Regions from separate parts of the Bradyrhizobium sp. USDA 4369 genome, predicted to be linked through region 2. Evidence: predicted binding sites of a transcription regulator. Region 2 holds the regulator's gene; the other holds the start of a gene.

Region 1 (7,306 bases), 5.4 Mb from region 2:
TCAAAAGGCGTCGGCGTCTATTTCGTCACGCAGAACCCGCTCGACGTGCCGGATCGCGTGCTCGGGCAATTGGGCAATCGCGTGCAGCATGCGCTGCGCGCCTTCACGCCGCGTGATCAGAAGGCTGTCGCTGCCGCCGCCGAGACGTTTCGTCCCAATCCCAAGCTCGACACCGCCAAGGTGATCATGGAGCTCGGCAAGGGCGAGGCGCTGGTGTCGTTCCTGGAGGGCAACGGGACGCCGGCGATGGTGGAGCGCGTCCTGATCCGGCCGCCGTCGGCGCGGATCGGACCGATCACGCCCGAGGAGCGCAAGGCGATCATGGATGCAAGCCCGGTCAAGGGCAAATACGACACCGAGATCGACGCCGAGTCCGCTTATGAGCTGCTGCAGAAGCGGATCGCTGGCACCGTGGCAACGGCGGACGCATCGTCCGGCAGCGTATTGGGCAAGATCGGTGACATCGCCGCGACCATCTTCGGCACCAACGTCAAGCGCGGTCAATTGTCGACCACGCAGGTGATCGCGCGCAATGTCGCGCGCCAGGTCACCGACAAGGTGGTGGGCGGCATCGCCGCCGATCTCGGCAAGCAGGTCGGCGGCTCGCTGGGCAGCTCGATCGGCCGCAGCCTGGTGCGTGGCGCGCTCGGCGGATTGCTGCGGCGCTGATGTCAGACCCGTTCCCGGTCGGCGCGATGTCATCGGCGCCGGCCGTGGACATGCTGCATTCTCCGCTGTCGCATGAGGCTGGCCCGGGCCGCGCAACGGAGCTACAAGCGGCCAATAGCCGTCACATGCGAAGGATCCGGTGGCCATGGCCAATGCGCAGCTTCAATCCGTTCTCGATCACATCGATGCCGATTTCGACAACAGTCTGGATCGGCTGTTCCAGCTGATCCGCATCAAATCGATCTCGGCCGATCCGGCCTTCGCAGAGGATTGCAAGGCGGCGGCCGATCACCTCGCCAAGGACCTGTCGACGCTCGGTTTCGCGACCGACGTGCGTCCGACCGCAGGCCATCCAGCCGTGGTCGGCAAGAGCAACGGCCATGGCGCGGCCAAGCCGCACGTCCTGTTCTATGGCCATTACGACGTGCAGCCGGTCGATCCGCTGGAACTGTGGCACCGGCCGCCATTCGAGCCTGTCGTCACCGATCACGCCGACGGCCGCAAGATCATCGTCGCGCGCGGCGCCGAGGACGACAAGGGCCAGTTGATGACCTTCGTCGAGGCCTGCCGCGCCTGGAAGAAGGTGACCGGGTCGCTGCCGCTCGACATCACCATGCTGATCGAAGGCGAGGAGGAGGTCGGCTCGAAGAATTTCGTGCCGTTCCTCGAAGAGAACAAGGACGAGTTCAAGGCCGACTTCGCGTTGGTCTGCGACACCGGCATGTGGGACCCCAACACGCCGGCGATCACCACCTCGCTGCGCGGGCTCTTGTACGAAGAGGTGAAGATCAAGGCGGCCAATCGCGACCTGCATTCCGGCGTGTTCGGTGGCGGCGCGCGCAACCCGATCCGCGTCCTGACCGAGGTGCTCGGCGGCCTGTTCGATGAGAATGGCAGGATCACGATCCCCGGCTTCTATGACGGCGTGAAGGACGTTCCGCCGGAGGTCCTGGAGCAGTGGAAGAAGCTGAACCTGACGCCGGAGAGCTTCCTCAAGCCTGTGGGTCTCTCGATCCCCGCTGGCGAAAAGGATCGCCTGCTGATCGAGCAGATCTCCTCGCGACCGACCTGCGACATCAACGGCATCTGGGGCGGCTATATCGGCGAAGGCTCCAAGACCGTGATCCCGTCGCTGGCGCACGCCAAGGTCTCGTTCCGTCTCGTCGAGGGCCAGGATCCGCTGAAGATCCGCAAGGCATTCCGCGACTACGTGTCAGCGCGCATTCCCGGCGACTGCTCCGTGGAATTCGGCGATCATTCGGCTGGAGCTGCGATCGCGCTCGATTGGACCATGAAGCCGCTGGCGGCTGCGAAGCAGGCGCTGACCGACGAGTGGGGCAAGGAGACCATCCTGATGGGCTCGGGCGCCTCGATCCCGATCGTCACCGACTTCAAGAAGACGCTCGGCCTCGATTCGCTGCTGGTCGGATTTGGTCTCGACGACGACAACATCCATTCGCCGAACGAGAAGTACGACCTCAAGAGCTATCACAAGGGCATCCGCTCCTGGGCCCGCATCCTCGCCGCGCTCGCGGAGATGCCGCGCTAGCAGGCGGGCGCGAACACCTCAGGCCGCGGTCAGCTTCTCGGCCGCGACCTGATCGATGCCGGCATATTTGCGCAAGGCTGCGAGATTGGCCTCAACCGAGGCCAATCTCCAGCACGATTTTCCGCTCGACTTGGCGTCATAGAGTGCGGCGTCGGCGGCAAACAGCAGAGCCTCGGCATCGCTGCCGTGCTCGGGCGCCGCCGCAATGCCGATGCTCATGCCGATATGCACGCGCGCGCCGCCCGGCAGCACCACCGGCGCAGTGATCATCTCGATGATGCGTTCGCCGAGCGCCAAAGCGTGGTCGATCGACGGATCGCTGACCAGCACGACGAACTCGTCGCCACCGATCCGCGCAATCAGGTCGGCCGGAGACACGACCTGCCGCAGCGTCCGGCCGACGATCTTCAGCAGTTCGTCGCCCGCCGCATGGCCAAAGGTGTCGTTCACCGGCTTGAAGCCGTCGAGATCGAGATAGAGCAAGGCGAAGCGCTGGTCCGCATCGGCCTTGCCCGCGAGCTTTCGTTGCAAGGCCTCGATCAGGCCGGCACGGTTGGACAGGCCCGTGAGCGGATCGCGCCGCGCCCGCTCATCGCTCTCGGTCTTGGCGCGCATGACCGCGACGAGCATCTTGTTCAGGCGGAATGCCGCGCCGGTCATCGCCACGAAGTACACCGGCATCTGCAGATACATCACGAACAGCAGCGGTTCATGGGATATCGCGACACCCGGGAGCACCGGGCCGATGCTGCACAGGATCATCGTGCCCACGAGGCGTGGCGCACTGAAATTGCGAAAGCAGATGCCGCCGACCATGGCCGCTGACGAAATGCAGGCGAGTGAAGCCGCGACCCAGTCGCCCGAGGCCAGGCTGATGCCGACACCGAAACCGACGCTGGCGCTCCAGGCCACCGAGAGCAGGATGTGGACATCGGTCGGTGTCGTGAGCTTGTTACGTGATCTGCGATAGGCGATCATCATCACGATCAGCCGCGACAGGCAGATCACGAGCTCCAGGGCGAACCAGCTGATGAAGAGGGCAGTCGGTGTGCGTAGCGCGAGCGCTGCCGCGACGGCAACGGTGTTGATGGCGCCACCGGCGAACACCGACCAGCAGCCATAGAGCTCGCCGATCAGAGCGAGGCGATTGTCGGGAGATACCTGATATCCCGGGTCTGCCAGCCAGCGCGTCACGCGCCAGCGTGGCAAACTGAAAGACAGACCGTCACCCCGCATGTCATTACCTCCGCCCTCGCGCTCACTAAGGGCAAGGCGCTTAACAGGCCTTTAGAGAGGTATCGGCGTCTCGTTCCATGCTTGATGAGCGGTAAAAAATTACTACACGTCGTGGGCGCTCCCCATTGTGGACTGAAGGTTGATCGTGCTCAGCCCGAGCTTCGCGCGCGGGCGCGTTCTTCGGTGACCGGCGCGACCTCGACCGTCGCATTGCCGAGCGCGCGGTCGCGCTCGAACACGAGGCGGACGCGTTGGCCGACCGGCGTCAGCCCAATGAGGTTGCGAACCTGCGTCGCGCTGCGCACCGGCATGTCGTTCGCCTTCACGATGATGTCGCCCTTGCGTAGTCCCGCACGTTCGGCCGGTGAGCCGACCGTCACATCGGCGACGCGGGCGCCCTGGACGCGGCCATCGGCCGGCGAATCCAGGTCGAGCAGGGTGACGCCGATGCGTCCGCGGTCGACGCGGCCGTTGGCGACCAGTTGCTCCATTACCCGTCGCGCCATGTTGATCGGCACGGCAAAGCCGATGCCGACATTGCCGCCGCCCGGCGAGATGATCGCGGTGTTGATGCCGACCAACTCGCCGCGGAGGTTGATCAGCGCCCCGCCGGAATTGCCGGGATTGATCGCGGCGTCGGTCTGGATGAAATCCTCATAGCCCTGCTTGCCGAGGCCGGTGCGCCCGAGCGCGCTGACGAGGCCGGAGGTGACGGTCTGTCCGAGGCCGAACGGGTTGCCGACCGCGATCACGAAGTCGCCGACCTCGAGCGCGTCGCTGTCGCCCATCACGATCGCCTTGAGTTCGGTGGGATCCTTGATCTGCAGCACCGCGATGTCGGTGGCGGGATCGCGCCCGACCAGGCGGGCGGAAAATTTGCGGCCGTCCTTGGTCCGGATCTGCGCGGTGCTGACATGCTCGACGACGTGATTGGCCGTCATGACGTAGCCGCGCTGCGCATCGACGATGACGCCTGAGCCGGTAGCGCTGATCTGCTTCTCGACCTGCTTGGGGACATCGAAGAACTCGCGAAACAGCGGGTCCTGGTACAGCGGATTGTCCTGCCGGACCTTGCCTTCGACCGAGATGTTGACGACGGCCGGGGTGACCTCCTTGACCAGTGGCGCCAAGGTCGGCACGCGGCCGAGCTTGAGGTCCGGGATCTGGGCGAAGGCAGGGGCAGCCAGGAGGGAGAGCACGATCGCCGGCAGCAGAACCAAAGGCCGGACACAACGCAGAATCTGCATCGTTTTTTCCTCGACGGAATCTGGACGGATTTGGCGACGGTGAAACTGGTCAGGACAGCCGGTGGGGTCAAGAGCCGTCCTGGCAATCGTTCCCGCCGAGTGCCAAAAATTTTCCGTGACCCTCTTGAACGAAAAGTTCGGCTTTCCTAGGTCGTTGTTCGCCCGGGGGCCTCATGGGACCCGGGTCCTATGACATCGCTGATCTTGTGAAGGAGGATGTGCATGCATTTCCGTCCATTGCACGACCGTGTGCTCGTGCGCCGCATCGATGCCGAAGAGAAGACCAAGGGCGGCATCATCATTCCCGACACCGCCAAGGAGAAGCCGCAGGAGGGCGAGATCGTCGCCGCGGGCCCTGGCGCGCGGAATGAGCAGGGCCAGCTCGTGCCGCTCGACGTCAAGCCGGGTGACCGCGTGCTGTTCGGCAAATGGTCCGGCACCGAGGTCAAGATCGACGGCAAGGATCTCCTGATCATGAAGGAGAGCGACCTGCTCGGCATCATCGATGCCCCCGTCGCGGCCAAGAAGGCTGCTTGATCCCCTCAACTGACAGTCATCGGTAGATAAGGAGACGACGAACATGGCTGCCAAGGACGTGAAGTTTTCCACCGACGCGCGCGACCGCATGCTGCGCGGCGTCGACATCCTCGCCAATGCCGTGAAGGTCACGCTGGGTCCCAAGGGCCGCAACGTCGTGATCGAGAAATCATTCGGCGCCCCGCGCATCACCAAGGACGGCGTCACGGTCGCCAAGGAGATCGAGCTCGAGGACAAGTTCGAGAACATGGGCGCGCAGATGGTGCGCGAAGTGGCTTCGAAGACCGCCGATCTCGCCGGCGACGGCACCACCACCGCCACCGTGCTCGCCCAGGCCATCGTCAAGGAAGGCACCAAGTCGGTCGCCGCCGGCATGAACCCGATGGACCTCAAGCGCGGCATCGATCTCGCGGTCGACGCCATCGTGGCCGACCTTAAGTCGCACGCCAAGAAGATCACCAGCAATGACGAGATCGCCCAGGTCGGCACCATCTCGGCCAATGGCGACAACGAGATCGGCCGCTTCCTCGCCGAGGCCATGCAGAAGGTCGGCAATGAGGGCGTGATCACGGTCGAGGAGGCCAAGAGCCTGGACACCGAGCTCGAGGTGGTCGAGGGCATGCAGTTCGACCGCGGCTATGTCTCGCCGTACTTCGTCACCAACACCGAGAAGATGCGAGTCGAGCTCGAGGATCCCTACATTCTGATCCACGAGAAGAAGCTGTCGGGCCTGCAGACCATGCTGCCGCTGCTCGAAGCGGTGGTGCAGTCCGGCAAGCCGCTGTTGATCGTCGCCGAGGACGTCGAGGGCGAGGCGCTGGCGACCCTGGTCGTCAACAAGCTGCGCGGCGGCCTCAAGATCGCCGCCGTCAAGGCGCCGGGCTTCGGCGATCGCCGCAAGGCGATGCTGGAGGACATCGCGATCCTCACCGGCGGCACCACGATCTCCGAGGATCTCGGCATCAAGCTGGAGAACGTGACCTTGTCGATGCTCGGCCGCGCCAAGAAGGTCGTCATCGACAAGGAGAACACCACGATCGTGGACGGTGCCGGCGCCCGGAAGGACATCGAGGCGCGGACGCAGCAGATCAGGCTGCAGATCGAGGAGACCACCTCTGACTACGACCGCGAGAAGCTGCAGGAGCGGCTGGCCAAGCTCGCCGGCGGCGTCGCTGTCATCCGCGTCGGCGGCGCCACCGAGGTCGAGGTCAAGGAGCGCAAGGACCGCGTCGACGATGCGCTGCATGCCACGCGCGCGGCAGTCGAGGAGGGCATCCTGCCCGGCGGCGGCGTGGCGCTGCTGCGCGCCACCAAGGTGCTCGACGGCGTCAAGACCGCCAATGCCGACCAGAAGGCCGGCGTCGACATCATCCGTCGCGCCATTCAGGTGCCGGTGCGGCAGATCGTGCAGAACGCCGGCGAGGACGGTTCGCTGGTGGTCGGCAAGCTCCTGGAGAAGGACACCTACAGCTGGGGCTTCAACGCCGCGACCGGCGAGTACCAGGATCTGGTACAGGCCGGCGTGATCGACCCGGCCAAGGTGGTCCGCACCGCGCTGCAGGATGCGGCTTCGGTCGCCTCGCTGCTGATCACCACCGAGGCGCTGGTTGCCGACAAGCCGAAGAAGGCGGAGGCCACCCCGGCCGCGCCGGCGATGGATTTCTGATCGCCAGCAACCGTGGCGGGCCGGCCCGGCCCGCCACGGTATTCGGTGCGCTTCGCAAAAAGAAAGCAGCTGATTGCCGCGGCTGGCCGTGGATCGGCCATAACGCGCAGCTATCACACAAGCTACGACCGCAATCCGTCCATGGCCGGCCACAATTGCCGCGGCCTCGGTGGAGCGACGGTCGACGGGAGGTGTGATTGGGGCGCTGTCGCGCCGCCCGGGGCTCGGTCGCAGCGCTTTCGCGTGTTTGCAGGGGCGATCATGCATGCCTGGCAGTACGATCATCCGCCACCCAATCCGGCCGCCGCCATGGCGATTGCCGATCCGCGGCGTTTGACTCGTTTTCTCATCGAAAGTGAGCAGCGCGTGGTCGCGCATTGCCAGACGGTGCTGTCGCGCGGC
Region 2 (7,306 bases):
CTCGTCATCTCGCCGAAGGTGCGATCATGTCCCTCGGGCAGAAACATCGGGTCGTAGCCGAAGCCGGCGGAGCCGCGCGGCGGCCACACCAAGGTGCCGTCGACGCGCGCCTCGACCTCCTCGATATGCCCGTCCGGCCAGGCCACGCACAGCGCCGAGACGAAATGCGCGCCGCGTTTGTCCGGTCCGGTCGCACCGCGCTCCTGGAGCAGACGCTCGATCCGGGTCATCGCGGCCGTGAAATCCTTGTCCGGCCCGGCCCAGCGGGCCGAGTAGATGCCCGGCGCGCCGTCCAGTGCATGGACGACGATGCCGGAATCATCGGCAAAGGCCGGCAGCTGCGCGGCCTCCGCGGCGGCCACGGCCTTGATGCGTGCATTTGCCTGGAATGTCTCGCCGGTCTCGTCCGGCTCGCCGAGACCGAGTTCGCCGGCTGATACGGCCTCGACGCCATGGGGGGCCAGCAGCTCGCGCATCTCGGCCAGCTTGCCGGGATTGTGGGTCGCGATAACGATGCGACCGCTGAGCTTGCGATGGCTGCTGCTCACGCGACTGCCATCTTCTGCAGATCGACCAGCCGGGCCACGCCCTTGCGCGCCAGCGCCATCAGCGCCAGGAACTCGGCCTCGGTGAATGGGGTCTTCTCCGCCGTGCCCTGCACCTCGATGATGCGGCCATCGCCGGTCATGACGAAATTGGCGTCGGTCTCGGCCTCGGAATCCTCGGCATAGTCAAGGTCGAGCACTGGCGTGCCGTTGTAGATGCCGCAGGAGATCGCGGCGACATTGGCGCGCAAGACCTCGGTCTTCAGCATGTTGCGGGTCTTCATCCATTTGATGCAGTCGGCGAGCGCGACCCAGGCCCCGGTGATCGACGCCGTGCGGGTGCCGCCATCGGCCTGCAGCACGTCGCAATCGACCGTGATTTGGCGCTCGCCGAGCGCCTCCAGGTCGATCGCTGTGCGCAGCGAGCGGCCGATCAGGCGCTGGATCTCGACCGTGCGGCCGGTCTGCTTGCCAGCGGAGGCCTCCCGCCGGGTCCGTTCCAGGGTGGCGCGCGGCAGCATGCCATATTCGGCCGTGATCCAGCCGCGGCCCTGGCCCTTGAGCCATGGCGGCAGCCGATCCTCCAGTGTGGCGGTGACCAGCACATGAGTGTCGCCGAACTTCACCAGGCAGGAGCCCTCGGCGTATTTGACGACGCCCCGCTCCAGGCTCACGGGTCGCAATTCATCCGGTGCACGGCGGCTCGGCCGCATGATTCTCTCCGTGGCAGGGCAAAGACGGGTGTTAAACGGCCTTGTAGGAGCCGGGGCCGGCAGCGGCAAGGGCTTATCAGGGTGGATCGCGCCAGGGGGCCCCTGCGCAAAGGAGGCCCCTGCTCAAGACCAGCTTGCCACCGAGCCGCCGCATGGACACATTATAGGCAACTGGGGAGGAGAGTCTCTGGTGGCCCACCACGATCCGATCAACCTGATGACACCGCCGGCGGGGCTCGCGCAGCTCAATGAGCGCTCGCGCGAGATTTTTCGCCAGATCGTCGAAAGCTATCTGGCGACCGGCGAGCCGGTCGGCTCGCGCAATATCTCGCGTCTGATCGCGGTTCCGCTGTCGCCTGCGTCGGTGCGCAACGTCATGGCCGATCTGGAACAGCTCGGCCTGATCTATGCGCCGCATACCTCCGCCGGCCGTTTGCCGACCGAGGCGGGGCTCCGCTTCTTCGTCGACGCCCTGATGCAGGTCGGTGACATGACCGAGGCGGAGCGGCAATCGATCCAGAGTCAGCTCGCGTCCGTCGGACGGGCGCAGTCGGTGGAAGCTGCCCTCGACGAGGCGCTGACGCGGCTTTCCGGCCTGACCCGTGCCGCTGCCGTGGTTCTGACGGCGAAATCCAACACCCGGCTCAAGCATATCGAGTTCGTGCGGCTGGAGCCGGAGCGGGCGCTGGTGGTGCTGGTCGGCGAGGACGGCCAAGTCGAAAATCGTGTGCTGGCGCTGCCACCCGGCGTGCCATCCTCGGCGCTCACCGAGGCCTCAAACTTCCTCAATGCCCGGATCAGGGGACGCACCCTGGCGGAAGCGCGGCTCGAGCTGGAGACCGCGCTGGCGCAAGATCGCGCCGAGCTCGATCAGCTGACCCAGAAGGTGATTGCGGCCGGTGTCGCGAGCTGGTCGGGCGGCAACAGCGAAGATCGCCAGCTGATCGTGCGCGGCCACGCCAATCTGCTCGAGGATCTGCACGCGCTCGAAGATCTCGAACGGGTCAGGCGGCTGTTCGACGATCTCGAGACCAAGCGCGGCGTCGTCGACCTCTTGGGGCGCGCCGAGAATGCCGACGGCGTCCGCATCTTCATCGGCTCGGAGAACAAGCTGTTTTCGCTGTCGGGCTCATCGACGATCGTGTCGCCTTATTCCGACGCCACCGGCCGCATTGTCGGCGTGCTCGGCGTGATCGGTCCGACCCGGCTGAACTATGCCCGCGTGATACCGACGGTCGATTATGCGGCGCGCCTGGTCAGCCGGCTGCTCGGTGGCTGATGCGCGATCGGTCCGGTTAACCCTGCGATCGCGCGGAGCCGCGAGCCCGCGCTTGATTTTCGCTGACTAAAGCACGATATCCCGCCCGACATCCAGAAAACCCGTTCAGCCGAACTTGCGAGAAGTCTGTCCATGACCGATCCCGACCTGCATAAAAACGATCCGGAAAACCCGGCGCAGGCCAGCGAACCCGTCGTCTCCAAACCCTATATCATGCCCGACGACCCCGAGACCGGCTCAGCAGAGGCACTGGCAAAGGAAGCCGCCGACGCGCGCGACAAGATGTTGCGCACGCTGGCGGAGATGGAGAATCTGCGCAAGCGCACGGCCCGTGAGGTTGCCGATGCCCGCATCTACGGCATCACCGGCTTCGCGCGCGACGTGCTCGATATCGCCGACAATCTGCAGCGTGCGCTCGATGCCGTGCCGGCCGAGACGCGGGCCAATGCCGATCCCGGCCTCAAGGCGCTGATCGAAGGCGTCGAGCTGACCGAGCGCTCGCTGCTCAACACGCTGGAGAAGAACGGCGTCAAGAAATTCGATCCGACCGGACAGAAGTTCGACCCGAACTTCCAGCAGGCGATGTACGAGGTCCCCGATGCCTCGGTGCCGTCGGGCACGGTGGTGCAGGTCGTACAGGCCGGGTTCATGATCGGCGAGCGCGTGCTGCGTCCGGCGCTGGTCGGCGTGTCCAAGGGCGGCGCGAAGCCGGCGCCCGCTGCGAACAGCGATCAGCCCAACAACGCGGCCTGACGGCGGCGCCCAAGTCCAAGCGAATCAGAAAGCCACGGGCTGTGAGCTCGTGGCTTTCTCTTTTTTAAGCCGTGGCGCTGGTTTTTCGCTGTGGCGCGTCGCGCCGGACTATGCCGCGATATCCTCGGATCTGATCCGCTTGACGCCGGCCGCCGCCATGTCGGTCCATGCCTTGGCCAGCGAGCCCTGGGTGTCGATGCCGCGGCAGGCGTCCTCGACCACATAGGTTTCCAGTCCTGCCTTGCGGGCATCGAGCGCGGTCCAGGCGACGCAGAAATCGGTCGCCAGTCCGGCAACGAAGACGCGGGCGATGCCACGCGCCTGCAGATAGGCAGCGAGACCCGTGGTGGTCCTGCCATCGGCCTCGGTGAAAGCCGAATAGCTGTCGACCTCATTGTGAAAGCCCTTGCGGATGATGAGCTCGGCCTGTGGAATCACGAGATCCTTGGACAGCGCCGCTCCCTCGGTGCCTTGCACGCAATGGTCCGGCCACAGCACCTGCTTGCCATAAGCGAGGTCGACCAGTTCGAACGGCTTCTTTCCGGCGTGGCTGGAGGCGAATGAGACGTGCGCCGGCGTGTGCCAGTCCTGCGTCAGAACCACATTGCTGAAGGCCTTCGCGATCCGGTTGATGATCGGAACAACCTGCTCGCCGTCCTTTACGGCGAGGCTGCCGCCGGGCAGGAAACAATTCTGCACATCGATCACGAGCAGTGCCGATGTCTCGTCCGGCTTGATTGATGCCGCGGCCCAGCCGCGGGCGGGAAGCGCTGACATCAGCGCCGTGGCACCGAGACCGGCCAAAATCCCTCGTCTGTCCATATGACCTCCCTCCCCTGATTGAGCTGATGCCACCGCCGTCCTCTTCGACCGCGCGAAACGCGCAATGGCAAATCAGGCGCAAGCATCGGCGCTTGGTGCGCCGGCTCGAGGTTACCTCAGATTGCGGGCAGAGCTGGCAACAATTCGATCAGGGCCGGGCGGCGCGCTCAGCCCCTCGGCTGGATGCCATCCCGCACCGCGCGGAAGCGCGGGAACGCTGTTGACCATTGGTCTCGCGGAGCGCTGCCGATGATCCGCAGCGTGTTCGGGCCGCCGAAGCGCAACCATTGAACGACGGTGACCGGCGTGTTGTCCTTGCCGCTGACGGCGTCGACGCGGGTCTCATAGGCTGGCAGGCCGTCGATCCGAATGGGCTCCGACATCGTGATGCGAGCTTCGCGAACGCCGGGAATGGTCGTCGCGGCCTGCTGCGCGATACGGCCCCGGTCGCCGGCCTCCGGTGTTGCTCCGGCCACGAGCCCGATCACCACGAAGGGCGCCGCTTCAATGCCCTTGTCCTCTTCGCCGTCGGCGAGGAGCAGCGCGCCCGGTCCGAGCGTCCGCACCGTCTTGAAGCCGGAGAGCTCGGTCACCTTGAACGGCATGGTCGACAATTGCTCGTCCACCGGGACGTCCTTGCGGACCACGGCGGAGGCGAACATCTGGCGCACGGCGTCATCCGTGTAGATCTTGCTCGCCGTCTCCGGGACCTGCACCGCGACATAGCCGGAGAAGCCGGTGCCGGGCAGGATCATCGAGTAGCGCCGCACCGCGGTGGCGCCGTCGCGGCCGTTCTCGACTGTGTAGTAGGCCGTGCCTGCAGCGGTCTCGATGCTTTCCGGCTTGATGTTGCCGGTACCCCCGGGATTGGCCGTGAACGCATTCTTGACCTCGCCATAGGCCGCTGCCGGCAGCTCGGTCAGCAGCACCTTGACGCTCTGATCCTCGGTCTCGAAGCCGGGGAAGGTCTTGGCCTTGGTGAGGCCGACCAGGGGCGCAAGTCCGATCCGGACGCCCGGCGGAAAAATCGCGTCCGCAGCCGACACGGGGCCGAGCAGCGACAGCGAAACGACGGCCGCGGCGAGAAGTCGGGAGAACATCATGAAGAAGCAGCCTCGTTCACAAACCCAGGGCATGCGGCCGGCCGCAGCCCCCGTACGGTCGCCATAGGACGGCACGCCTTTTAGCGGGTTTGCCAAGCCAGCAACAGACCGATTGGCTGCGACCAGAAGTTCCGGTGCCGGCGACCGTCGCTCCGATTATGACTTCGCTAAGGATGATTCGACGCGGCCGCCGCGCCAGCTGATGTGGCGCCTTTGCGGCGGCGCTGCGGATCAGGCTCGGAAACGGGCGCGGCGCGATGCCAAGGTCCGGTTGAGATACCGCTGGGCTCCGCCGGCCGGCGCTTTCGCGCAGCGCGCAAAAATCCGCGGTTTTTCCGCGTGCCAGGGTCCTGTCCGGTCCTTGCGGGTCAGTCACCCCCTCCTATATGACGCTCATCGTCGCAATATCGCGAGCATTTGATCTGAGGGGGTTTTGGATGGGGGCGCCGTCAGGGCCCCACCCAACCTGCCGCAAAAAGAAGGATATGAGACCATGGGAAAGGTCATCGGGATCGATCTCGGCACCACGAATTCGTGCGTGGCCGTTATGGACGGCAAATCGTCGAAGGTCATCGAGAATGCCGAGGGCATGCGCACCACGCCGTCGATCGTCGCGTTCAGTGACGACGGCGAACGTCTGGTCGGTCAGCCGGCCAAGCGCCAGGCCGTGACCAACCCCGAGCGGACCTTCTTCGCGGTCAAGCGCCTGATCGGGCGCCGCTACGACGACCCGATGGTCGAGAAGGACAAGAAGCTCGTCCCCTACAAGATCGTCAAGGCCGGCAACGGCGACGCCTGGGTCGAGGCCGACGGCAAGACCTATTCGCCCTCGCAGGTCTCCGCCTTCATCCTGCAGAAGATGAAGGAGACCGCGGAAGCCCATCTCGGCCAGAAGGTCGATCAGGCCGTCATCACCGTCCCCGCTTATTTCAATGACGCCCAGCGCCAGGCCACCAAGGATGCCGGCAAGATCGCGGGCCTCGAGGTGTTGCGCATCATCAACGAGCCGACCGCGGCGGCGCTGGCCTACGGCCTCGACAAGACCAAGGCCGGTACGATTGCCGTGTACGACCTCGGCGGCGGCACCTTCGACGTCTCGATCCTCGAGATCGGCGACGGCGTGTTCGAGGTGAAGTCGACCAATGGCGACACCTTCCTCGGCGGTGAAGACTTCGACATGCGTCTGGTCAGCTACCTCGCCGACGAATTCCAGAAGGAGCAGGGCATCAACCTGCGCAACGACAAGCTCGCTCTGCAGCGCCTGAAGGAAGCTGCCGAGAAGGCGAAGATCGAGCTGTCGTCGACCACGCAGACCGAGATCAACCTGCCCTTCATCACCGCGGACCAGTCCGGTCCGAAGCATCTGACGATGAAGCTGACCCGCGCTAAGTTCGAGGCGCTGGTGGCCGACCTCGTCGAGAAGACCATCGAGCCGTGCCGCAAGGCGCTGAAGGATGCCGGCCTGACCGCCGGAGAGATCGGCGAAGTGGTGCTGGTCGGCGGCATGACCCGCATGCCGAAGATCCAGGAGATGGTGAAGCAGTTCTTCGGGAAGGAGCCGCACAAGGGCGTCAACCCCGACGAGGTGGTGGCGATCGGTGCGGCGATCCAGGCTGGCGTGCTGCAGGGCGACGTCAAGGACGTGCTGCTGCTCGACGTGACCCCGCTGTCGCTGGGCATCGAGACCTTGGGCGGCGTGTTCACGCGCATCATCGACCGCAACACCACGATCCCGACCAAGAAGAGCCAGGTGTTCTCGACCGCCGAGGACAATCAGAACGCGGTCACCATCCGGGTCTTCCAGGGTGAGCGCGAAATGGCGGCCGACAACAAGATGCTCGGTCAGTTCGACCTGATGGGCATTCCGCCGGCGCCGCGCGGCATGCCGCAGATCGAGGTGACTTTCGACATCGACGCCAACGGCATCGTCAACGTCTCGGCCAAGGACAAGGCCACCGGCAAGGAGCAGCAGATCCGCATCCAGGCCTCGGGCGGTCTGTCGGAGGCCGACATCGACAAGATGGTCAAGGACGCCGAGGCGAATGCCGCGGCGGACAAGAAACGCCGCGAGGCAGTCGACGCCAAGAACCA

Evidence for each region. Region 2 encodes HrcA, which represses chaperone genes, less so after heat shock. Its sites were predicted from a motif close to GTTAGCACTCNCNNNNNGNGAGTGCTAAC; they were not measured.
Region 1: the regulator HrcA is predicted to act here: its motif matches at 4,780-4,808, upstream of groES (co-chaperone GroES).

What each region holds. Positions count from the first base shown of each region.
Region 1 covers NZ_JBSRYH010000001.1:7,710,719-7,718,024, reverse strand. Annotated here, with positions in the region: gene ACVIJ6_RS35075 (helicase HerA-like domain-containing protein) at 1-669, shown strand, start outside; gene ACVIJ6_RS35070 (M20/M25/M40 family metallo-hydrolase) at 815-2,218, shown strand; gene ACVIJ6_RS35065 (diguanylate cyclase) at 2,237-3,454, opposite strand; gene ACVIJ6_RS35060 (trypsin-like peptidase domain-containing protein) at 3,604-4,701, opposite strand; gene groES (co-chaperone GroES) at 4,924-5,238, shown strand; gene groL (chaperonin GroEL) at 5,282-6,904, shown strand; gene ACVIJ6_RS35045 (hypothetical protein) at 7,214-7,306, shown strand, end outside.
Region 2 covers NZ_JBSRYH010000001.1:2,340,860-2,348,165, reverse strand. Annotated here, with positions in the region: gene rdgB (RdgB/HAM1 family non-canonical purine NTP pyrophosphatase) at 1-548, opposite strand, end outside; gene rph (ribonuclease PH) at 545-1,258, opposite strand; gene hrcA (heat-inducible transcriptional repressor HrcA) at 1,449-2,537, shown strand; gene grpE (nucleotide exchange factor GrpE) at 2,670-3,290, shown strand; gene pncA (bifunctional nicotinamidase/pyrazinamidase) at 3,399-4,112, opposite strand; gene ACVIJ6_RS10630 (hypothetical protein) at 4,280-5,215, opposite strand; gene dnaK (molecular chaperone DnaK) at 5,709-7,306, shown strand, end outside.